Regions from separate parts of the Clostridium perfringens genome, predicted to be linked through region 3. Evidence: riboswitches for the same ligand, from Rfam matches in the RefSeq annotation. Region 3 holds a riboswitch; each other region holds the start of a gene.

Region 1 (8,032 bases), 530 kb from region 3:
ATTTATTATTAGATACCCTATTATTTTTAGTTTAATATTTAAAAATTATAAATAAAATTAAAAACTCCTTCTTAATTTATATTAAGCTTAGAATTGTATCATAAACAAAAAAATATAGAGTAGAATCCCTCTCTATAGACTCTACTCTAAACATATCTTTTCTTAAAATTATTTTAAAAAGTTAGTTCTTTTATATTATAAAATTAATTTATAAGCAAAATAACTTTATATTTTTCCATTTATTATACGTTAAATAAATAGAACATTACTCCACTAAAACCTTCATCTTCAAATAATACATGAACACCATATAATCCTGATGATAAATCCTTAGTGTTTATTGTGAATTCATCTTTAGCATCTTGTTCTAGAATTGTATTTCCATTTTTATCAACAACTCTAATAGTTTTAGCTACATTTTTTCCTTCTCTATTATATACTTTTGAGTCACCTATAACTTTACCATTAGAAGGCTTTAACTCTCCTGCTGCAATAAATTGCTCTTGTGCATTTAATGTATTAAGCTTCTTTAATTTTGATAAAGGTCTTAAGTCTTTAACTTCATTATAATCCATATTTAAAGTTTCTAAATTTTTAGCATTTTCTAAGCCTGATAAATCAACAACTCCGCTTAATGTTAATGTAGTTAAACTGTACATGTCCCCTAAAGTTATATCTCCAGTTTTATTTAATTGATTTTGAATTGACTTAAGCAAATATTTATCTGGTATATTAATAACAGCATTTAAATCTACTTTTACTAAAGAATCCATTGCCTTATTTAACTCTTCAAGGGCAGAATTTATTGTCTCTTTATCCTTAGAAAGTAAGGCTTCTTCTCCCTTTGATATTGCATTTTTTAAAGCTTCTGAACTTTCTTCTGTGTAATTATTTAAGTCTAATTTTTTAGCCTCTTCTAGTGCCTTATTTAACTCTGTTGTATCATACTCTGCTAAATTTCTAAACTTAGCATCTGCCCAGTCTGCATGATCCCAAGTGTTTCCATTATCAGCTACATCTACTACTAATTTAATCTCTTTAGAGTTTCTTACATCTACAACTAAACGTTTCTTTGGAGTATCAATTCTCATTACATCTGTTTCAGCCTTTAATTCTCCATCAACATATACTTTAAACTTAACACTAGAAACTTTTTTGTCTGCAACATGTCTATCAATACCTACCCAAGTGTCAAAGATATCATACCCTTCTGAATTATAAACTATTTCTGAATATGAGTGAGTTCCTATTCCTTTAGCAAAGGTTTCAACAGAATTATCTTCATTTAATAATCTTATTTGATTTCCACTTACTGCTCTATCTTTTCTTACAGAACCTGAGCCTATAGTTGCAGATTTCCAATTTAAATCAGATAATTGAGTTTCTTTATCTGTAACTGCTATAGTTCTTGAACATTCAGAGGTTAATCCATCACTATCTGTTACTGAGTACACAACTGTAAATATTCCTGACTTTCCTTCAACAAAGTCTGAAGATTTTATTTGTATTTTAGAAGTTATATTTCCATCTTCAATATCTGTTGCAGTTATTCCTTCCATTAAATCTACTTTTTCATCCATACTATAAGCTAAATTTTCACCTTTAATTATTGGTTTTGAAGATAAAGTAGCTAATTTAGCATCTCCAAAGCTTGCATGATCTGAACTATCTCCATCTCCAGCATCATTTACTATTAATTTTAGCTCCTTAGCGTTTTTTACATCCACCTTAACATATTTTTGAGGTGTTGTACTTCTCATTACTCCACTATTAAACTTTTCTTCTCCATCAACTAAAACTTTAAAAATAACTGAAGAGGCTGGTCTAGATGACATTGCTTTATCAACACCTACATAAGATTCAAAGTAGTCATAATCTTTTCCTTCTAAATCATATACATACTCTGCATTTGAATGAAGACCTAATCCCTTATTATAGTCAACAAAGTCTCCATCTCTTGTAAGACCTATTACTCCTCCACTTATGCTCTTATCTTTTCTAACAGTTCCCCATCCATTTGAAGATTGTTTAGGAGTTAAATCACTCATATACTCTTTTCTACTTACAACATTAACCTTAGAAGTTTTAGTGTATTCATTGCCTTTAGAATCTTCTAAGCTATATAAAACTTCATATTCTCCAACTTTAGAAGTATTTACATTACTTGATTTAACTTTTACAGATTCACTTAGAGAATTACCTTTTATGTCCTTAGCTACAATATATTCTTCTTCATTAAACTCCTCACCTAAAGCTAGTGTAATCACTGGGTTTACAGATAAAGTTGGTTGCAATGCATTTACCTCTATTGGATTTAAGGTATTTAACTTTCTATCATATGGTGTTACTACATATACACCATCCTCATCTAAATTAGATTTAGTATCAACAAAGCTATCATTAGAAGTAAATCCTACATACTTTCCATATCTGCGTATTTCATATCCAAGTATATTATCTTTATTTTCATCATCTACTGAGAATGAAAGTTTTATATTACCATTTGAACCACTTGTGCTTACAGATACCTTTGCATTCTCTGTGAATCCATCACCTTTATAATTCATTGCTAAATCATTTAAGTAATAGATCTTTTTATCAGGCTTTGGATACTTAGCTAAATCCTCTTTAACCTTATCATCAACACGAATACCATGTCTTGCAAAGAACTCAGTTAAATCTAACTCCATAGCATCTGATGCTGCCACAACCCAAGATTTATATATATCTTCTCTATTTTTATTTCCAAAATCTCTTTCTCTAAACTGTCTTTCAAACTTTCCATAGAAAGTATTATCATATAAATATAATTGCCATAATGGCGCTAACTGAGCTAAATGAGTACTGTCAGCCTTATTATATAACTCATTATTAGAATAATCATCTAAGCCAACTTTAGGGTAGGTATTATTTTCCCATATGTTTTGGTCAGTTATTCTTGTTTTAGTTTTATATTTAGACTCAAAGAATAATGGCATCATATTATTTGTTACTTCTACTATGGTTCTTCCGCCTGTATCAAAGTTATGTCCAAGTTCATGAGCAACACCCCATCCTTTATTAGCTGCAAGTATTGCATCCTGATTTCCAGGTCTTATACCTATAACACCATTTCCAGCATTCATGAATGCTCCACCACTAAGGTTCTTAACCATAGGCATTATTCTAAAATTAAAATCTGAATTAACATCTTTTGAGTTATCAAATCCCCAGAATCCCATAGCATCAGCTATATATTGATCCCATTGCTCCGCTGTGTACTTTGGAGTTTTGTTGTTTTTCTTATACCAATCTAAAGCATAGGTAGCTTGTACAAATTCTAATGACTTGTTAGAACTTACTGCAAAAATATTTGGAGTAGTCTTAGGTTCTGCTTTAATTTTTTCAACATAGGCTTCTAACTCTTTCATTACTTCATTTTCATCTGATTTTCCTAGAATAAATACAGGATATTTGCTTGCACCTTCTATTCTTACCTTTGGTGCTCTCTTTTGACTATCACTTTTGTAATTAGTGAAGAATAAATCTCCCCCTTGAATAACATCCTTAGGTATTCCATTAGATTCATAATTTATTTCTGGTATAGTTATTTCATTTTTACCAGGCTTTAATTGGAAGCTTGTTGCTCCACCATGTTGAGTTAAAGATTGTTTGTATAATAATGTTGGAGTAGGATCACCTTCTGCTACATCCACATATACAGTTATTTTATCTCCAGCTCTAGCAGATAGTCCTGTTATTTGCCAGTCTTGGAAATTCCATACCTTTCTCTTTTTAGCTTCACTTATAGAATCTCCTCTCATTTCTAATTCAAGTACATCCTCTTTTCTTGGATTAGAAATTAATGATTCGGCTAATTCTATAGTTTCGTTAAAGTCATTATATAATGGATGATTTTTAGCTTTTTCTTTAAAGGCATTTATTTTTTCTAAACTATTAAACTCTTCACTAAGTTCACTCATAGTACCATCTGTGAAAAGCTTAGGTATTGAAGAATAAACTTCATCTGGTTTATAAAACATTAATTCATTTAAAGTTGCAGAATTTTGTTTAGATTTCTTAAATTTAAACTTAACTCTTTTAAATTCTGTAGGCTCAAATTTAGCTTCAACTAATCCCTTAGTAGCTTCATGAGCCCCTGTAGCAACTAACTTATATGTATCCCCTTTACTTGTTCTAGAAGCATATATATAAACCTCTTCAGCAAAGCCCTTTAAGTCACTTTGTCTAGAACCATAAACTATTCTATCTAAAGTTACTAAATCATTAAACTCAACCTCAACTTCATTGTTAAAAGAAGAACTATTTAATGTTCCTGTTTCCCAATAAGTATTTACATCATTATCAATAGCCTTTTCAATATTTTGAGCAGCATAATGTCTTCCATTATTTTTTATTGCTTTTATATTTTTATAAGGCATTCTATATTGATTATTATAATCATCATTAAGATTATATGTTATTTGTCCTAAAGTTGCCTTAGTAGGATTCTCAGAAGTTTCTGTTAAAATAGCTCTAGCATTATTTAGTCCTTCCTTGTATAAATCATAAATTGGATGATCTTTTAATTCATTCTCAAAGGCATTTAATTTCTCTAATGTATTAAATTCCTCAGATACTTTATTCATACTAGAATCTGTAAATAATCCATTAAACTTTTCATTTAATTTATCTTCTTTATAAAACATAAATTCTGCTGCTGAAGCCCAGTTCTGGTCAGCCTTTTTAAACTTAAACTTTAATCTTTTAAAGTCAGTTGGATTAAACTTTATTTCAACTAAATCTCTAGTTGATTCTGTATATTCTCCACTGCTTACTAAATTAAAATCATCTCCCTCATCTTTAAGAGAAGCATATATTTCAAATTCTTTTGCAAAGCCTTTTCCCCTTGCAGAGTCTCTTCTTGCAGAATATACAATTCTATCTATATTAGTTATTTCATTAAATGTAACTACTACTTCGTTTGTGAAATTTGCATCATTAGGTTTTCCTGTTTCCCAATGAGTTTCTAGATTGCCATCTATGGCTTTATCAATAGTAGAACTATTATACTTTCCACCATTATTATTTATGGATTTTATATTTGATCTGCTGACTTGAAATTCTTGATTATAAGCGTCTAATTTATCACTATTATATAAATCAAACTTACTTACCCTTGCTTGATGTGATTCATCATCATGACTAACTTCTACCTTAGAATTGTTTTTAGTGTTTAATTCCTGTGCTAAAACATCAATTGTTGTAGCAGAAAGATTTGTAATCATCGTAGCTAAAATTATAGCTGCTATTTTTCTCTTATTCATTTTTTCTCTCCTCCTGATTGACTTTCCCCTCAGAAGTGCATTTCTACTTACAATTTAATATAAGCTTGTACAAAATAAATTTTAAATTTTTAACCTACACCCTCCTCCATAATTAATATAAAACAAAAAGCTTAATGCACTCTTTGGCAACTGGCTGACATAGTTATAAACCTTAGTCCCTATAGCTTTGCGTCATTAGATTTCTCTAATTTTGCCCATTTTTTTTAAAGTTATAATATCATAATTTCTTTTAATTTTATAGTCTTTATAATAAATTTAATATAAATAAGCATTTTTTTTAATAATTTATCCAAAAACTTAATAGATTTATAATCCACTAAAATTTTATAAACAAAAAACCTATAAGATAGTCTTTTAAATGGACCACCCTATAGGCTCTTTAACACTTAGTTTTTTAAAACTATTCTTTATAAAATTTTAAAGTTTTATTTATATGTCCTTTTTCTCTCTTCTTCCGATTAAAGTCCAGTATAATACAAGTGCTACTAAAGATATAACTGCTAATACTAGTAAAACATTACTATATTGTATAGCTACTAAGTCACTGAAAAGTCCAGTAAAGTTCTTTCCTAAATACTTAGTTTCCATAAATATTGCTACATATGTTATTCCTATTGAAGTAGCTATATTTAAACAGAAATTATAGAAACCAATAGCAGTTCCTGTTTTTTCCTTAGGTATTGTTCTTGTTAATGTATCAATCATAGGTGCATACATTAAAGCAAAAGAACTTGAGAATAGTATCATTACAAAAATAAATACTAAAACTGATGTTTTTACAAATAAAGCTCCTATAATAAGACTCACTATTATACCTACTATAGCCATTTGAATACATTGCTTACTTCCTATTTTCTTAGAAACCTTTCCTGATAAAGCTCCTACAGTAGCAGCTAAAACATATGAAGGAACTAAAAGTAATGAAATTTGGTCTAATCTATAATTGTATATAGATTCAACTAAGAATGGGAACATAAATATAAATGCAAGTTGTACACTGTATATAACAAAGGCTACAAGTAATACTGATATAAAATTTCTATTTGTGAAAAACTTAATGCTTATAAAAGCATTTTCATTTTTACTTATGTATATAAGGAATAATGCAAGTGCAACTATAAATCCTATTAAAACTCCCCATTGGAATCCTGAAACAAAGATCATTAATGTTGCTGCAACTGTTGCAACTAATATAAATCCTATATAATCCACATTACCAGCTTTATTCTTTTCCTTAGGAATATATTTTAATATAAAAGGTAATATTACTAAAGTTAATAATGGAATTAAAAATAGTACTTGCCAACTTAAATATGTTGAGATATATCCTCCAGTAATTGTACCAATTACCTGTGAAATAGCATAACTACTTGTACTAAATCCTAAGTATTTTTTATGTTCACTCTCTTTAAAATACTTTGCTATAAATATTACATATAATGTTTCTGCACTTCCTAATCCAGCTGACTGAATTATTCTTGAAATAACAATAATTAAAAATGATTTCTGAAAAATAAATCCTAATAGTGAACCAACACATATTAATATAATTCCTAGTACCAATAAGGTTCTAACACTTATTGAATCAGATAAAGAAGCATATACAACAGCTCCAATACCAATAACTAATCCAGCTAAAGTTACTTGCCAACTAACAGCAGTGGCTGATATGTTAAAAGCTTTAGCCAAATCTGGTGAAATAATTTTAAATGAGTTGTCAATAACTAAAGCAAAAATCATTAAAGCTAATACAGCAGGTACCGCTTTTTTTATTTTTACTTCTTCAACATTTTCTAAAGTATTAAGTGAAATGTCCATTTTAAATCCTCTCTTTTCTTTTTCATTTGTGCTTCTTAAATAATAGCTTACTAATAATCATTATAAACTTGTCTACTCTTTTTACTTCATCCTCCCTCAATAATCGTTTACAGAACATACTAAAATCAACTTGTTTAGCAGTAAGTAAACTTGTCTAAGTTTTGCTTATTTTTTAGACAAGTTAATACTATCATATCTTTATTTCAATTTCAATACCCTTTATAAAGCTTTATTTTATCCCTTATTTTTATGTTTTATCCTATAATATATATAATTTACCTTATTTTAACTTGTATATTTTTATCATCTCTACTTAAAAATAATTCTCTATTAATTCAAATAAATAGAAATTTATGATATACTATTTCTGTTAAAGGTTGTATATAATATAAATTTTATAAATAAGTAAGGTGTTAAGATGAAACTCACTACAAAAGATACTAAAACTTCAAAAAAATTGCTCTATACATCTGTATATGATAAGTTATATAAAATGATTATTAATGGGGAATACCCTTTAAATTCAAAATTACCCTCTGAGCCTGAACTTGCAAAAAGCTTTGGGGTTAGCCGAATGACTTTGCGTCAAGCACTTGCTTTACTACAAGATGACGGTTTAGTAAAAAATATAAGAGGTAAAGGGAATTTTATAATATCTCCAGAAAAATGTGCTAAAAGAGATTTCTTAGAGTTAATAGGAAATCCTATATACAAGTGTCATACTGAAAAAATTCAAGATATTGAATTTGTATTCCGCTTAGAACTTGATAGTGATTATACTAAACAGGTTTTAGAAAAGGATTCCACAGCAGTAGTTGCTTGTGAACGTTATTATAAAAGCAAAAATAAAGTTTTAGCCTACGCTTTTACCTTTATATCTGTTGAAA
Region 2 (8,032 bases), 1.0 Mb from region 3:
CTTTGTACCCTCTTCCTTAAAATCTCTTAACCTAGTTGTTTCCTTTAAGGTTTCATGAGTAACATTATCTATTGTCACATTGGTAACATTATTTAGTTGTTGAATTAATTCATTAAACTCAAAGGCAAACTCATGAGCAGTATTTATTAATTCATATTCACTTGGATCTAGTAACCCTCTTATAAACAGTGAATGTTCCATCATAATTTCATTCCAAAAAGCTTCTGTCTTGCTAATATTCACCTCATCTATATCTCTATTGCACTCAATATCATCTATATATGAACGATATAATTTAGCTTCTTCTATGGTATGTTCAACAAGTGATGGATAATTACTTGTGAAAATCTTGCAACATAATACATCATCTAAAATTTTCATCTTAAGATCTATTAATTCATCTATTAATTTAATAGCCTTATTGTTAATATCTTTTACACAGCTTGCCACTTTAGAATCAATACCCTTTTTAGGAGCACACATTAAATCTTTTTCCATTGTTGTTATTTTAGAATTAATATTAATTCCTGTATAATGCTCTGTTTTCTTTTCTGTCTCTAAAGTATAATCTGTAAAGACTTCTCCTGAATCTACTATGGATTGTCTAACCCTTCCCTTACTTAGTTTAACTACATCAAATAAAAGTTTTTCAAGATTTCCCTTGCACTTATCAAGTTCCTTAGCGAGTTTTGAATTTTTAGGTCCTAGTCCTGCCTCTAAAAATATGGCATGTTCTTTCATAACCCTCATAAAAAAAAGATGTAATTCTAATGATGAGGTAACATATTTTTCTCTAGATATCATAATATTCTCCAATTTAATTTTTTATATATTATACTCTTAAAGGAATAATTGTGTTCTTAAGTGCATAGTTATCTACTCTTATTTTTCCCTTTAAATTTCATAATTAAAAACAATAAGAAAATAATTATTAGTACTGAAATTAATATTATAACTATTAGTATTAAATTTTCATTTGAATGATTAAAAGTGCTTATTTCCTTTTGAACCTGCTCTACATTACTTGGACTTAAATCAGTTCTCTCTCCCCTTACTAATAAACGTTCAGTATTAATTCCATAAGGATAACAAGTTAGTAAAGTTACATAGTCCTTGTCATCTGATATTTTTAGTTCATCAATTTCATCTGGGTGAATAACTTTTATTTGATTCACTTTATAAGCAAGATCCTTTTTTAAAATGTGTAAATAAAAAACATCTCCATCTTTTAGCTTGTCTATATCAGTAAAGAGCTTTTGATTGGCTAATCCAGTATGAGCTGATAAAACTGAATGAGTATTTTCCCCTCCTACAGGAAGTGATGTCCCCTCTAAAACTCCAACGCCTTTTTTTAAAATATCAACTGAAGTTCCATAGTATATAGGTAATTTAATATTTATACTAGGAATTTCTATGTACCCTAAGACATCCCCTTCATGAATATTTAAGCAATCTGGCAATTCATTCTCAGCAGTTCCATTAAATAAATCATAATTATACTTATTAATATTTTTTATTAAATCATCAACTTCTTCATCCTTAACATTATTTATCTTCTCTGTATAATCAGAAATTGTAGAAACTGCAAATTTATTATTTATGTAATTAGAAAAACTAGGGTATAACAAAAATCCTAGAGCAATAAGTGTAATCAAAATTAAAATAGAAAAATATATTCTTTTTAGCCTTTTCAAAAAATCTAGTGCTATATCAAAGTTCATTAATTATAGGTTATTTTGATATGCACCAACTCACCTCCTAAAGTTTAATTAACCTAAAAGACGAAAATCCTCATGTCATAAAAAAACTTCTTTTTATAATTTAAATTAAAAAGAAGTTTTTATTTATATACTCTGTATTTAATTTTTAAGTTTAGTTCTTAGTTTTTCTGCTATTTTCAAATTTAGTGTAGCCAAGTCCTAAGATAGCTAAAACACAAACTATACTTAATAAGATAATAGCTATTTTTATAAATCCTGTATTTCCTAATCCCCCTGTTGATGGAAGAGAAAATCCAGCGTGGTTTTCTATTTGAACATTAAATAATATATTTCCATCATTCTCTGAAATATCATTTATTATTTGTCCTGCTTTATTTCCATTAGAAATTTCTATAGTTGCAGCTCCTGTGTAATTTCCAGACTCATCTTTATTAGCTGTAATTGTCACTTCTACTGGATTTTTTAATAAGCTATATCCAGATGGAGCTACTTCCTCTGTAATAAGGTACTTTCCTTCTTTTAAGCCTACAAATGTTGTAATTCCCTTTGAGTTAGTTACCCCATTTCCACTTAAAGAAACCACTTGTCCTTTTTCATCATATGTATATTTAGCTACAGTCTTTCCACCTGCATCTTTTACTGAAAACTCAGCACCTTGTAAAAGCTTAGAATTAAGCTCTGAATCAACCTTTGTAATTCCAAATCCAAAAGTATAAGTAGTAACCTTATCAGTTAATTTTTTATAACTATCCTTAACATGTGGGTTATTTGTATAGTCTAATTGTATGTTGTTAGTATTTCCTAAGTTTTCTTTATTACTAATAACTGCATCCTTATTTAATGTAGCTTGGTAATTTAAAGTTATTCCAGTCTCTGCATAAGCTTTTATATTCTCATATACAAAGTTTATTGTAATAACTGTTGATCCATCTTCTTGTTTTTTTACATCTACAGTATAATCTGTATCCTTAGCAAAAACTTTATCTCCTGAAGTCACCTTAAAGCCAGTTTTCTCATCATATGTTAATCCCTTGCTCATAGTGTCAGTAAATTTGTACATTATATTCTGTGCATTCTTTTGATAAACTGGTATAGAAGCTTTTACTTCGTATTTAACAACATCTCCAATATTCTCAGATGAAGTTTTAACTCTTTGATTCTCTTTAACTATGTTTTTTTCTAATATAGGAGTGTTATCCTTTGGATTAATAGTTACATCATAATTCCATGAATCTCCTGAAACTTGAGGAACTGAAACTATTATAGGTGTTGAAGCAACTGCTGCCCCCTCTGAATCACTTGAAGTTTCTGTAACTAGGTAATAACCTAAGTCAACAGTATTTTTTTGTCCATCTGTAAGTTCTTGTCCACTCTTTTTGTTATCAAGAATATATTTATGTAAGTTAACAGCAAACTCTTTTACTTCTTCTCCATTTAATTTTTGAATTGATTCTTGGCTATAAGAACCATAATTAGAATTATTAAAGAAGTCTTTTAAATCACTATTTACTGAGTATTCATATGCATCCCCACTTTTAGTTGCATCTAATAACTTATATGCAGTAAAGGTAGCACCTTTTTTTGATATTGTGATACTTCCCTTAATAGGAGCATCTTTAGAAATTGATGGCGTAGCCGCAAATACAGGTATTGATGTTGTAATAAAAACAAATATAAACACCATTATAAAACTAAACTTTTTTAATATATTATTTTTCATTTATTAATTCTCCCTTTCTTTTAAAACAAATTCTGTAGTACTAACTAGGCTTAATACAGCTGCTAAAAGTGTAATTCCAATGAATGAAAACTTAGAAGTTCCACTGCCCCCTGTTTCAGGTAGTATTATTCTTGGAACATTTTCAACTGAAATATCATATGTATTTGTTTCTGTATTTTTATTTAAAATTATTTTTTTACCTTCTTTTCCAACTCTATAAAAACTTTCTTCAAAATCTAGAGTTATATAAATATCATCACTTAATTTATATCCCTTAGGAGCCTTAACCTCTTTTAATATGTATTTTCCATAAGGCAAATTGTTGATTTTAAAAGAGGCACCATCTTTTGATGGTATTAACTTTCCGCCCCCCATTGGATCTAATTCATAAACTTTTAAATTTTTATTATAAGCAAATTTTATTGGTTTTTTTGGATTTTCCTCTTTAAATAGTTTAAAGTTAGCACCTAAAATAGGCACTCCCTTTTCATTTATTTTATGTATTGCTAAGTTTACAGTAGTCTTTATAGGATTTCCTTCCCATGGCACCTTAACCACCTTACTATCCTCATTTACAATAAACTGAATAGGAGTTTTGTTTAGCTCATATCCCTCTGGCGCTTTTATTTGTTCTAAATTGTACACTCCATCAGGTAATTCAAAGCTTACAGGCTCTCCATTTTCAAATGTAAACGTTTTTATTTCTTCATTGTAAATATCCCTAACAGTTTCCCCTTCTTTAGTTGTTAACTTAAAAACTGCTCCTTCAAGTAAGCTTGGATCATCATACTCAGCAGATAGAATAAATTCCACTATAGGATTCTTTCTAGTTGAAACCTCATTAGTTGGATTTCCATTTACATATGCAATATTTTTTACTACTTCCCCTGGCCCTACATTTTTCATACTTGCTTCTATGGTGATATATGCTGGCTTTTTAGCATCTATATCTCCATTACTATTTTTAATAACTAATTCCTTTGTGTTTTCATCAAAATCAGTTATAAATTGATCTGTAGCCGTAATCTTAATATCACTTAGTCTAGGATCTAATTTATCAATAATATTTAAAGTATCCTTAAAAAAGTATCCATAGGAATCAAACTTAATATCATATTTAATTTTTTGGTCATTAGGATTATTTTTAACTTTTGTCTTATCAACATATTTATAAACATTTAATGCTCCTGCATCCTTTGATAACTTTGAATAATGCTTTGAAGGCAACTCTTTATCATCATCATAATATAATTTAGCATCATTTAAATATCCACTTTCAGTAGAAGTAATACGAGTTTCATAAATAACTGTATATCTCTCATATCTTATGTCACCAAAATTTATTTCTAAATGTTTGGTATCAGCCTTTATTCTATTACTCTCCCAAAAGTCCTTGGTAACATCACTACTTCTTTCATCATAGTAACCCATTCTTTTTATGCATATACTATTTACATCTAAAGCCATGCCCTTTGGAATATTATCAAAAAAATCAGCATTACTTAAATAACTTCTTGTATTTGGATTTACTCCATCACCTAAATTTATTTCCACAAAATATTTTATAGGTTTATTCCTGTCTACTATCTCTCCATAATACTCTCTTCCTTGCTCCTTATCTGTAGCAGCTGTTGGTAAATCAGCAGTCTTATACATAAGAGGGTATTGTCCACCAGAACTAGGATGGGAATATTCTTCTCCTGTTATATAAACAGTGCTTGGCTTTCCATTTAAATCAATACTAATTGGGTAACTTACTCCCTTTCTAATATTGCTATTTCCCACAAATCTTATAATCATATATCCTGTTACAGCTTTTTCTACATTTTCATTAAAGGTTAAAGTTACCACTCCATCCTTAACATCAAAATCCTTAAAATGCTGATCAGGACATTTAGGCTCTATGTCTTTAAATATATCTGGCAAACTGATAACAATTTTATCACCATCTTTAAGCTTATCTTTATTCAAAATCTTATAGTCAATTCTTAAATTATTGCTTATGTCTTTAGCCACAGTATTACTCTCAAAAGTAGTGCTTGTAATTTCAACAGCCCCATCATTTTGAACTGATTTTGATTCTTCTCCTAAAACAATGCTTCCAGGGAAGATCATAATTACTATCATAGAAATAACAACTGACCATAAGGTAAATATATTGAAATTTTTACTATTCTTCATAAAATAAGCCCTCCTCTCTTAAAAAATGGAAAATAAAAAACCGACTATATTTATAACTTTTTATAAATATAGTCGGTTGCATCACTAACTCAGCATATTCCAGATGCCCAAATACAGAATATACATCAACGTTTCTATAACATTTTAATATTTACTAATTATTTCTTAAAATTCATTACTTTTTAACACTTAATTTTCAATTTGTATTTGTATGTTACAGTATTTTAAAAAAACTGTCAAAAAACATTTTTTACAGCAAATATTATTTGTTAATTATATTAAGTTTTTATTTTTAAAACAATATATTTTGCATATATATTTTATTAATTTAATAAATAAATTTTGATTTTTTTATACTTTTAATATAGGGTTTTATCAAGGTTTTAACGCTAATTTTATATTTTAAATTTAAAATATCCTTAAAAAACTTCCTCTAAATTTAATTCCTTAATATATTTTTTTGGAACATAATTACAAAGCCATACATTATTTTTAGATAAATAAAACTTAATTCCATCATTAAACATACTCTCTGAATCTACTTCTAAAATAACTAAATCACCATGTCTTTTTCCAACAATACTTGCAGTTTCTATATCCTTTGATAAATGAACATAATTTCTTTCCTTCTTTATAAGTCCATTTTTCAAAATTGACTCTAAATATTTTCTTCCAGTACCATGATATAGAACCTTTGGTGGCTTAATAGGCTCTAAGCCTAGATCTACTTTAATTGAATGACCTTGATTAGCTCTTATTTTGCTCTTATCCTCATTGAAAGAATATCTACCCTTTGAATCTTCTCTAACTATTCTTTCTAAATCATCCATGCTAAATCCTTCATAGGACTTATTTAGCCCCTCTATCAAATCTAATACACCTAAATATCCATGCTCATCTAGTTTTAATCCTATTTCTTCTGGCTTATGTCTTAGTATTAAACTTATGTATTTACTTATCTTTGAATCATTATTTTTCATTCCACCAATCCCCTTACTCTCCTATGATATTTCTAACTTATCCTAATAAAGAATAACAAAATTATCTCCAAAAATAAATTTTACATTATTCATAGGATTCTCTTCTTAATAAGAAAATTCTATCATAAATAGAATCTTTTTTACTGCTTAGCCCATGTAAATTTAATCTCTAAAAGTATTGTGACAGACTTGTACCAGACTTTTATAAATCCGTCACATGCCTTAAACCCTTGATATAACTTACTTAGAAGGACCTATGACGGACTTTGACGGACTTTTTTCTATTTCTATGTATACATGTATACTATATATTTTTTTATCTATATATTTTTTTATTTTTTTCTGTATACTACAGAAAAGGAAAAAGTCCGTCACTTCCGTCAAAACCATTGATATCACTAGAAAAACTCAGGTTTCAACTCCGTCAAAAATACGTCACAACTCCGTCACTAAAGGATAAAATATTAAAATAATAGCTCTTTTATATTATAAAATATAAGCAAAATTTAAATATTTTACCCACTTAATATGTAATTTAAAGATTAGTACTAACCTAGAAACTTCTTTGTCAGCTATAACCACTACTGAAAAATCGCTAGAAAATAAAAATTAAGTACTAATCTTAATATCTTATAACCATATTTTTATTTATAATTTTAGCAAAAATCTCAGTTATTTATGGTACGGTCTCTGTATTGGTATTAAATAAGGTTTTATCAAATTCAACTATTAGTTAAATTTGATAAAACCTTAAATCTATTTATTATACCCAATTAATATCTTCTAGTTTATCTATAAGTGTATTAAATCTATTCTTATTTATAGATATAGCTTGTGAGTGAGCTGTTCTGCATTCTTTACTTTCTGAATATGCCAATATTACTTCCCATTTATAATTTCCATCTTTAAAATACTTCCAAACTAATCCATTTGTGTACAAATAATGTGAAATCCCTTTTTTCTGTTCTTCTACTTGAATTGTTTCAGAAAGAGACTTATTTGTTGCTTTTACTTCTATAAAACCATATACTTTTCCAATATCCATACGATACTTAAAATCTTCAGATAAAACTGCCATATCTGGAATACCTGCATCCGTTGTTAATCTTTCATCTCTATCTTTACGAAGACGGTTAATATCTACAAGTGACAGCTTGTCTGATTTTATGGTACTATCAATCACATTATAAACAAGTATCTCAACCCCAGCCTCGATAGGACATTTCAATATTACATCATTAATTTTGCGTTCATAATATTTATAATCCATCTTTTACTCCTTCTCAAATAATTAATTTCTTAACTATTCTCTATACAAATTAAAATTTACATATTACATATGTATAATAAAATTATACTATATACCCAATATACGAACCTAAATATTATAATCTTTTCATTGCTACTATTCCTCTATAACACAATATATA
Region 3 (8,032 bases):
ACAATTAATAAACAATTAAATAATATATTAATTAGTTATAAGGGAACTAGTTATTTAGATTTAATAAGTTTATTAAGTTTAATTTTTACTAGATTATTTTAGGAGGTGTTATAGAGGGGAAAATTGATATTATGTAAACTACAAAATTCATTATGAATTTTATAGTTTAAGAAAACGTTTTAAAGCAATCATAAATAAATATATTCTAATTTATAATCTGTTAATTTACTATGAAAAATTAGTTTGATTCTTTCAGAAAAAAAGGGGTTCTTAAAGAATCAATTTAACAGTTAGTGGAATTTATAGGGGGAATATTAATATGATGAAATATTTTCAGAAATTAGGTAAATCTTTAATGCTACCAGTTGCTGCACTTCCAGTAGCAGGTATATTAATGGGAATTGGATATTGGCTAGACCCATCTGGATGGGGTGCTAATAGTGTAGTATCAGCATTCTTATTAACATCTGGTGGAGCTATTATAGATAACATGGCAATCTTATTTGCTATTGGGGTAGCTGTTGGTATGTCAGATGATAATGATGGAGCAGCAGGTTTAGCAGGTTTAGTATCATGGCTTATGATAACTACATTATTATCTAGTGCAGTTGTTGCAATGATGCAAGGAGTAGATGTTGAAGCTGTTAACCCAGCTTTTGGAAAGATACAAAACCAATTTATAGGTATCGTAGCCGGTTTAATAGGAGCTGGTTGTTATAATAGGTTTAAAAATACTAAATTACCAGATTTCTTAGGATTCTTTAGTGGAAGAAGATGTGTTGCTATAGTAACAGCACTTGCTTCAATAGTAGCTTCTTTAGTTTTATACTTTGTATATCCTGTAATATATAGCGCATTAGTTTCATTTGGTGAATCAATAATAGCTATGGGACCAATAGGAGCTGGTGTTTATGGATTCTTCAATAGATTATTAATACCACTTGGTTTACACCATGCTTTAAACTCAGTATTCTGGTTTGACGTTGCTGGTATAAATGATATAGGAAACTTCTGGGCTGGAACAGGTACTTTAGGACAAACTGGTATGTATATGTCAGGTTTCTTTCCAGTAATGATGTTTGGTTTACCTGCTGCTGCTTTTGCAATGTATCGTTGTGCAAAAACTAATAAAAAGAAGGCTGCTGCTGGTATATTATTAGCTGCTGCTTTATCATCATTCGTTACAGGAGTAACTGAACCATTAGAATTTGCATTCATGTTCTTAGCACCTGCTTTATATGTAGCTCATGCTTTATTAACAGGAATATCTATGGCAGTTGTTGCTGCTTTACCAGTAAGAGCAGGATTTAACTTTAGTGCTGGCTTAGTAGACTGGATATTAAGTTTTGCATCACCAATGGCATTAAACCCATTATACTTATTAGGTATAGGTTTAGTATTTGGAGTTATATACTACTTAGTATTCGTAGTTATGATAAAGAAATTTGACTTAAAGACTCCAGGTAGAGAAGATGATGAGGATGATGATTCAAATGCAGTTTTAGCAAATAATAACTACACTGAAGTTGCAAAAATCATCTTAGAAGGACTAGGTGGACCTTCTAATATTACTTCAATTGATAACTGTATAACTAGATTAAGATTAGAAGTAAAAGACAGCACACTAGTTAATGAGAAAAAGATAAAATCATCTGGTGTTTCAGGAGTTATAAGACCTGGAAAAACAAGTGTTCAAGTTATAGTTGGAACACAAGTACAATTCGTAGCTGACGAGTTTAAGAAACTTTGTAAGTCTAAAAATTACGTATAATAATTAATATGGTTTTAAAGTTTTAATATAAAGTTTTTATATAAAAAGTTTAATCTTTAGATTAAGACTTTTTAATAAAGAAATAATAAAGTATCTCTTATATTTAAAAATAATTCCAGTAGAGTAGTTAGATATTTCTACTGGAATTTTTTTATAATAAACCCCAATTGTATAGAATTTAAGTGAATTTAATAAATCTAAAGATTTTAATTAATTTGTATATATTGTAAAATAAATTAATATAATTATTAGAATATAGATTGGGGAGATTTTATGAAACCAGCAGATTTAACAGGAATTCTAGTACTTGCTTTTTTAGGGGGAGGAATATTAACCTTTTTAGGGGTAATAATTAAATATTTTAATTGTGGAGATATACTAAACGGCTTTTATGAAAAGAAGCATGATAAAGAGAAAGTATCTAGAATTGTTGGAATGGATTTTTTGATAATTGGATTAAGTGTAATAATAATTGCTCTTATTAGTATATTTATAGATAAGAAATATTATAATGCTATAATGATAACCCAAGGAATTATTATTGTTTTGGGATTAATAAAAGCTTTATATGATCAATTCTTTAAATGTGGTAAAAATTAATTATAAATAAATATGAAGATGGGGTGTTTTTATGTTTAAATTAAATCTAAAAGAAGAAGATATTCTAATGAAGATTACAGTTATGAAACAAGTGAGTAATAAGGATGCAGCTATAAATTTTGTATCAAATTTAGTAACTGGAGCTGGTGGAGATGTGGCATATAAAGTAAATCTAATTGTAACTAAGGATTCTCTTTATTTAGAGCATGTAGGACATGCATCCTTAGGTTATGCTGAAGAAACAAGAGAGGTTGATCAGATACCATTTAAAGATTTAAAAGAATTTTCAGTAACTACTAAAGATGAAAATGAAGAAGTAAAAATAGTAACTGCTAATAAGGAATTTAATCTTTTTAGAGATAATTCAAAAGGTGATAATTTAGCATTAACTATGGCTAAGGTAGTAGAAGATTTAAAGTAATATAGCTTTAAATTAATATAAAACTATAAAAATACATGTGTTTATTTAATTTTACAAATTAATAATATAATTAATAAATGAAAAGCTAGCAAGAAAAAAATAAAAAATCTTGCTAGCTTTTTATTTATAGTATAACTTCTATAAATTAATGTTTTTAGAGTTTAATTTTATTTATAAAGTGATTTTATAAAAGATGAATAAAATGTAAAAAGTATAAAAAACAAGTCGTTTTTTATAATATTACATAAAAAATTAGAATATCTTATATTGAATATAGGATTAAATTTTTGTATTATATAAATACTAAAATAATATATTGGCAAACCTAGGGAAATCTAGAGACGCAAAGCTAAAGGGGCTAAGGTTATATGATAACTATGCTAGCCAGTTGCCGAAGAATTAATATTCTTTGTTTTAATAGAGTTAATTTATAAATATATACTTAAGTATATATTTATTTTTAGAACTGTTTTTATGCAACTATCCTTTAATTAATATTAAGGATAGTTTTTTTTAGTAAAAATACTTTATTAAATGGTATAGGCGTAGAGAGATGACTCGTGGTTACATAATAATATGAGGGGGAAAATTATGAAGAAAAAAATATCTAAAATTCTTATTGCATCAATGATAATGTCAAATGCAAGTCCTATTTTGAATGTTTATGCTAGTGAGGTAATAAAGGAAAAGATAAGTTCTATAGAAGAAAGCGTAATAAATCAAGCATCTATAAATCAATTCAATTTAAATAGCTACGAGAATTTTGATGCATATAATCAAAAGTACAAAGTACAGAGAAATGAAATAGTTTCAATAACAAATAATGGGGGACAATATTCAACAAGTTCTATAGACAAAGCTATAGATGGTGACTTGGCTACTCACTGGGAAACAGGAAGAGAAAATAGTTCTGATTTCACAAATGAAGTTGTAGTAGAATTTAATGAGTTAGAATCAATAGATAGAATAGCATATGCAACAAGACAAGATGGAGCAAGAGGAAAGGGATATCCAACAGAGTTTGATATATATGCTTCACAAACTGGAAATGATAATGACTTTAAATTAGTTTCTCAAGGGACAAGTAAGTCAACAGGAAGTCTTATGGAGTTTAAGTTTGATACAGTACAAGCTAAAAAACTTAAATTCGTATTTAAATCAGCTGATAGAGATTGGGCAAGTGCTTCAGAGTTTTGGTTTTATAAGGAAGATAAAATCATGGATAAGGTGAACTCCATATTCACAAATGAAGGAAAAAATAAGGTGAATCCAGAGTTTGACACTATAGAAAAATTAGATGCTTTTGAAAATGAGATTAAAGATCATCCATTTTATGAAAAGTTTAAAGAAATAATAGAAAATGCTAAGTTAGTTTTACAAGGAAACAATGTAGTTTACAAGGATGCCTTAGTAAGTAAATTTAAAGATTTTAATGATGAATCATTAAAAAAATATAATGAACTATTTAAGATAAATACATCATCAATAACAACTAATGGAGGAAGTTATGCAGAAAATACAATAGAGAGAGCTATTGATGGAGATGTTAATACAAAATGGCATTCTGGAAAGCAAAATAGTTCAGATTTTACAAATGAGGTAATAATTACTTTAGATAAATTAGAGACTTTAGATAGAGTAGTTTACACAAACTTAAATATGAGAGGATTTGCTGAGGCCTTTGATATATATACATCAAAGACAACTTCTGGAGATACCTTTGAAAAAGTTACTTCAGGAAACAGTGAAGTAACAAAAGGTTCAGTAGAAATTAAGTTTAATCCAACAGAGGCAAGAAGAGTTAAATTTGTATTTAAAAAAGGATATGAAAATTGGGCTTTAGCATCAGAATTTACTTTCTATAAAGAAGATCAGTTAAGAGATAAAATGAGTAGATTATTCACAGATAGCACTATGAGTCAAGTATCTGAAGAATTTAATACTTTAGAAAAAATAGAAAAGTTAGAATCAGAAGCTAAGAAGCATCCTTTTTATAATGATTATAAAGAAGAGATAGAGAATGTTAAGTTAATTATTGAAAATAAAGAGGTTCAATATACTGATGCTAAAGTATCTGACTTTTTAAATCCAGATAATAAATTACTTAAAGCTTATGATGCTATCTATAAGTTAGATAAGAGCAAAATAAAATCAATAAAAACTAATGGTGGACAATATGCATCAGAATCTATAGATAAAGCTATAGACGGAGATTTCAATACAAAATGGCATTCAGGAAAGCAAAATACAGAAAACTTTACAAATGAAGTTGAAATAGAATTAGAAGAATTAACTACATTAGATAGAATAGTATATACAGCACCTCGTGGTTCAAATAGAGGTTTTGCTGAAGCTTTTGATATTTATGCATCAAGAACAACTAAGGGAGATAATTATCAAAAGGTAACTAGTGGCAATGCTAATATAACTCAAAATTCTGTAGAAATAAAATTTAATCCAACAGAATTTAAGAGAATTAAATTTGTATTCAAAAAAGGTTATGAAAACTGGGCTTGTGCTAGTGAATTTGGATTATATAAAGAAGATAAAACATCAGATAAAGTTGATAAACTATTTACAAATGGATTAATGAATGAATTATCAGAAGACTTTAATACAGAAGAAAAATTAGCTTCATTAGAGGAAGAGGTAAAAAATCATCCCTTAGTAAATTTATATAAGGAAAAATTAGAACTTGCTAAAGAAGTATTAGCAGGAAATACAGGATCTACTGTATTTGAATTACAAAGTAGAGGAAACTCAATTAAAGAATCTCAAAAAAGAAAGGTTTGGAATTTCCAAGACTGGCAACCAACTGGCTATGCAGTAAAATCTGGACAAGTAATAACTGTTTATGTTGATGTGGAAGATGGAAAGCCAACACCAAAATTAGTATTTAAACAAATGGATAGTCAGCATAACGGAGATGTTACTATAAGTTTAAGCAAAGGTAAAAATGTAATAACTATACCAGAAAAACCTACAAATGAGTTAAGACCAGGAACAGCTAAGGCAGGTGTACTTTATACAAGTAACCCATACACTTCAGAAGAACAAGGAAGAAAGCCTAAAATAAGAATAGAGGGTGCTATAAACTATCCAAACTATATAAAAGGCATTGATAATGATGAAGAAGTTATGAATGATCTTGAAGAATATGTTGATTTATTAAAAAAGGATCCTCAATTACCAGATGTATTTGATGTATTTAGTGATAAAACATTAGTTAACGTAACTGCAACCTATGCTTTAAATTGGTATAAAAATAATAATAAATTACCAAGTGAAACTGCAAATAAAAGTGATGAAGTAATTAAAGAAACTATGAAATATTGGGGATTTGATGAATCTAGTGAGGTTAACTCTGACTTTAACTTTAGATATATAAGTATGCTTAAATGGTTAGACAATGGAGGCTTTATGAATGCTGGAAATGGAATAACAGGATTTAATAAAGCAGAGCAAGGTGGAGCGTTAGGCGTAGATACTGGTTGGGGATTTATGCATGAAATGGGTCATAATTTTGACACTAATAATAGAACTATAGTAGAGGTAACTAATAATATGCTTCCACTTCATTTTGAGAGAATTAAAGGTGTACCATCTAATATAACTAGACAAAATTTATGGGAAAGAAACATATTACCAAAGGTGGCTTTAGATGATTATTCTAATAATGAATATTATCCAGAAAGTGATAAATCTTTATTATCTCATGTAGCCCCTTTATGGCAATTACAGTTATATGATAAAACTTTCTGGCCAAGATTTGAACAAGAATTTAGAAGTAGAGATATAGGTGGTGGAAGTTGGGAAAATAAACACAATGCATGGGTTATGGCTGCATCAGATGTGTTTAAGTTAGACTTATCAGAGCATTTTGAAAGACATGGAATGGATGTATGGAAAGAGACTAAGGAATATACATCTAAATATCCTAAACCATCTAATAAATTATGGTACGCAAATGATAAAATGTACTTAAATAAAGGTGGAGTATTTACAGAAAATCTTAAGTTCGAGGCAGAAGCAAAAATAGTAAACGGAAATGATGTATCAATTTCTTTTGATATAGATAATGAAAATAAAAACAATGTTATAGGATATGAAATATCTAGGGATGGCAAAACAATAGGATTTACATCAACAAATAATTTTGTTGATCACGGAGCTAATATAGATGAAAACCATGAATACAGTATAGTTGCTTATGACAATGAAATAAATCCTAGTAAGCCTTATAATTTTAAATTACATGCTCCAAGTATTAGTGCACAACAAAAGGTTTTAATAGCGCTTAATGAAGAGTTTAACCCATTGGATTACGTAAAAGCTTATAATTACGAAGGAAATGATATAAGCAATAAAATTGAAGTAATTAAGAATACTTTTGATAACACTAAGAAAGGTGAATATGAAGTTGTTTATAAAGTCACTGATGAAGAGGAAACTAAAGAAAAAACTCTTAAAGTTGAAGTAGTTAGTGCTTATGACTATTTATCAGATGAAGAGTGGGAATCAGTAGAAACTCAATGGGGAACTCCAAGAAGAAATACAAATATAAAAGGTAGAGTAAATGGAGAAATTAAAACCTTTGAGAAGGGCATAGGAATACATGCTAATGGAAAAGTTGTATATGATTTATCAGGAAAAGATTATGACAGATTTGAGGCTTTATTAGGTGTTGATCAAACAATAGGAGCTAACGATAATTCAAGTATTTCTTTTAAGGTTATAGCAGATGGAGAGACTTTAGAAACAACTAAGGTTTTAAGATATAACGATAATATGGTAGAAATAAGTGTACCAGTTAAGGGCGTTAATAAGTTAGAAATACAAGTTAGTGATAGTGGAAATGGAAATACATCAGACCACGGTATAATAGTAAACCCTAAGTTATCAACTAATAATGTAAAGCCTACAATAAAAACTGAAGATACAGTAATAAATGTTAAGGATAATTTTAATATATTAGATGGTGTTACTGCTAATGATGTAGAAGATGGTGATTTAACATCAAGCATAAAAGTAAAATCAAGTGATTTTGAAGCAAATAGAGGTGGAATATACACTGTAGTATATGAAGTTACAGATAAAGACGGAAACACAGTTACTAAGGAAAGAAAAATATACACAATAACTACAGCTGAAAGTTTAAGTGATAAGGAATGGAAATCAGCATCATCTGGATGGAGAGATGTAAAAAAAGACTTAAGTGTTGAAGATAATAGAATAACTTT

The links. A riboswitch is a leader RNA that binds a small molecule or an ion and turns the genes downstream of it on or off. The one in region 3 is predicted to bind cyclic di-GMP.
Region 1: linked by a shared signal. The riboswitch ahead of I6G60_RS08985 (NPCBM/NEW2 domain-containing protein) and the one ahead of I6G60_RS11260 (NPCBM/NEW2 domain-containing protein) in region 3 are both predicted to bind cyclic di-GMP.
Region 2: linked by a shared signal. The riboswitch ahead of I6G60_RS00775 (SpaA isopeptide-forming pilin-related protein) and the one ahead of I6G60_RS11260 (NPCBM/NEW2 domain-containing protein) in region 3 are both predicted to bind cyclic di-GMP.

The regions. Positions count from the first base shown of each region.
Region 1 covers NZ_CP065681.1:1,858,568-1,866,599, reverse strand. Annotated here, with positions in the region: gene I6G60_RS08985 (NPCBM/NEW2 domain-containing protein) at 243-5,306, opposite strand; cyclic di-GMP riboswitch class I at 5,449-5,532, opposite strand; gene I6G60_RS08980 (MFS transporter) at 5,757-7,145, opposite strand; gene I6G60_RS08975 (GntR family transcriptional regulator) at 7,564-8,032, shown strand, end outside.
Region 2 covers NZ_CP065681.1:116,577-124,608, forward strand. Annotated here, with positions in the region: gene I6G60_RS00760 (DUF2935 domain-containing protein) at 1-804, opposite strand, end outside; gene I6G60_RS00765 (class C sortase) at 873-1,628, opposite strand; gene I6G60_RS00770 (SpaH/EbpB family LPXTG-anchored major pilin) at 1,873-3,441, opposite strand; gene I6G60_RS00775 (SpaA isopeptide-forming pilin-related protein) at 3,445-5,622, opposite strand; cyclic di-GMP riboswitch class II at 5,684-5,767, opposite strand; gene I6G60_RS00780 (RNA 2'-phosphotransferase) at 6,042-6,602, opposite strand; gene I6G60_RS00785 (hypothetical protein) at 7,366-7,830, opposite strand.
Region 3 covers NZ_CP065681.1:2,387,317-2,395,348, reverse strand. Annotated here, with positions in the region: gene nagE (N-acetylglucosamine-specific PTS transporter subunit IIBC) at 320-1,771, shown strand; gene I6G60_RS11270 (DUF3784 domain-containing protein) at 2,045-2,371, shown strand; gene I6G60_RS11265 (hypothetical protein) at 2,403-2,792, shown strand; cyclic di-GMP riboswitch class I at 3,101-3,188, shown strand; gene I6G60_RS11260 (NPCBM/NEW2 domain-containing protein) at 3,384-8,032, shown strand, end outside.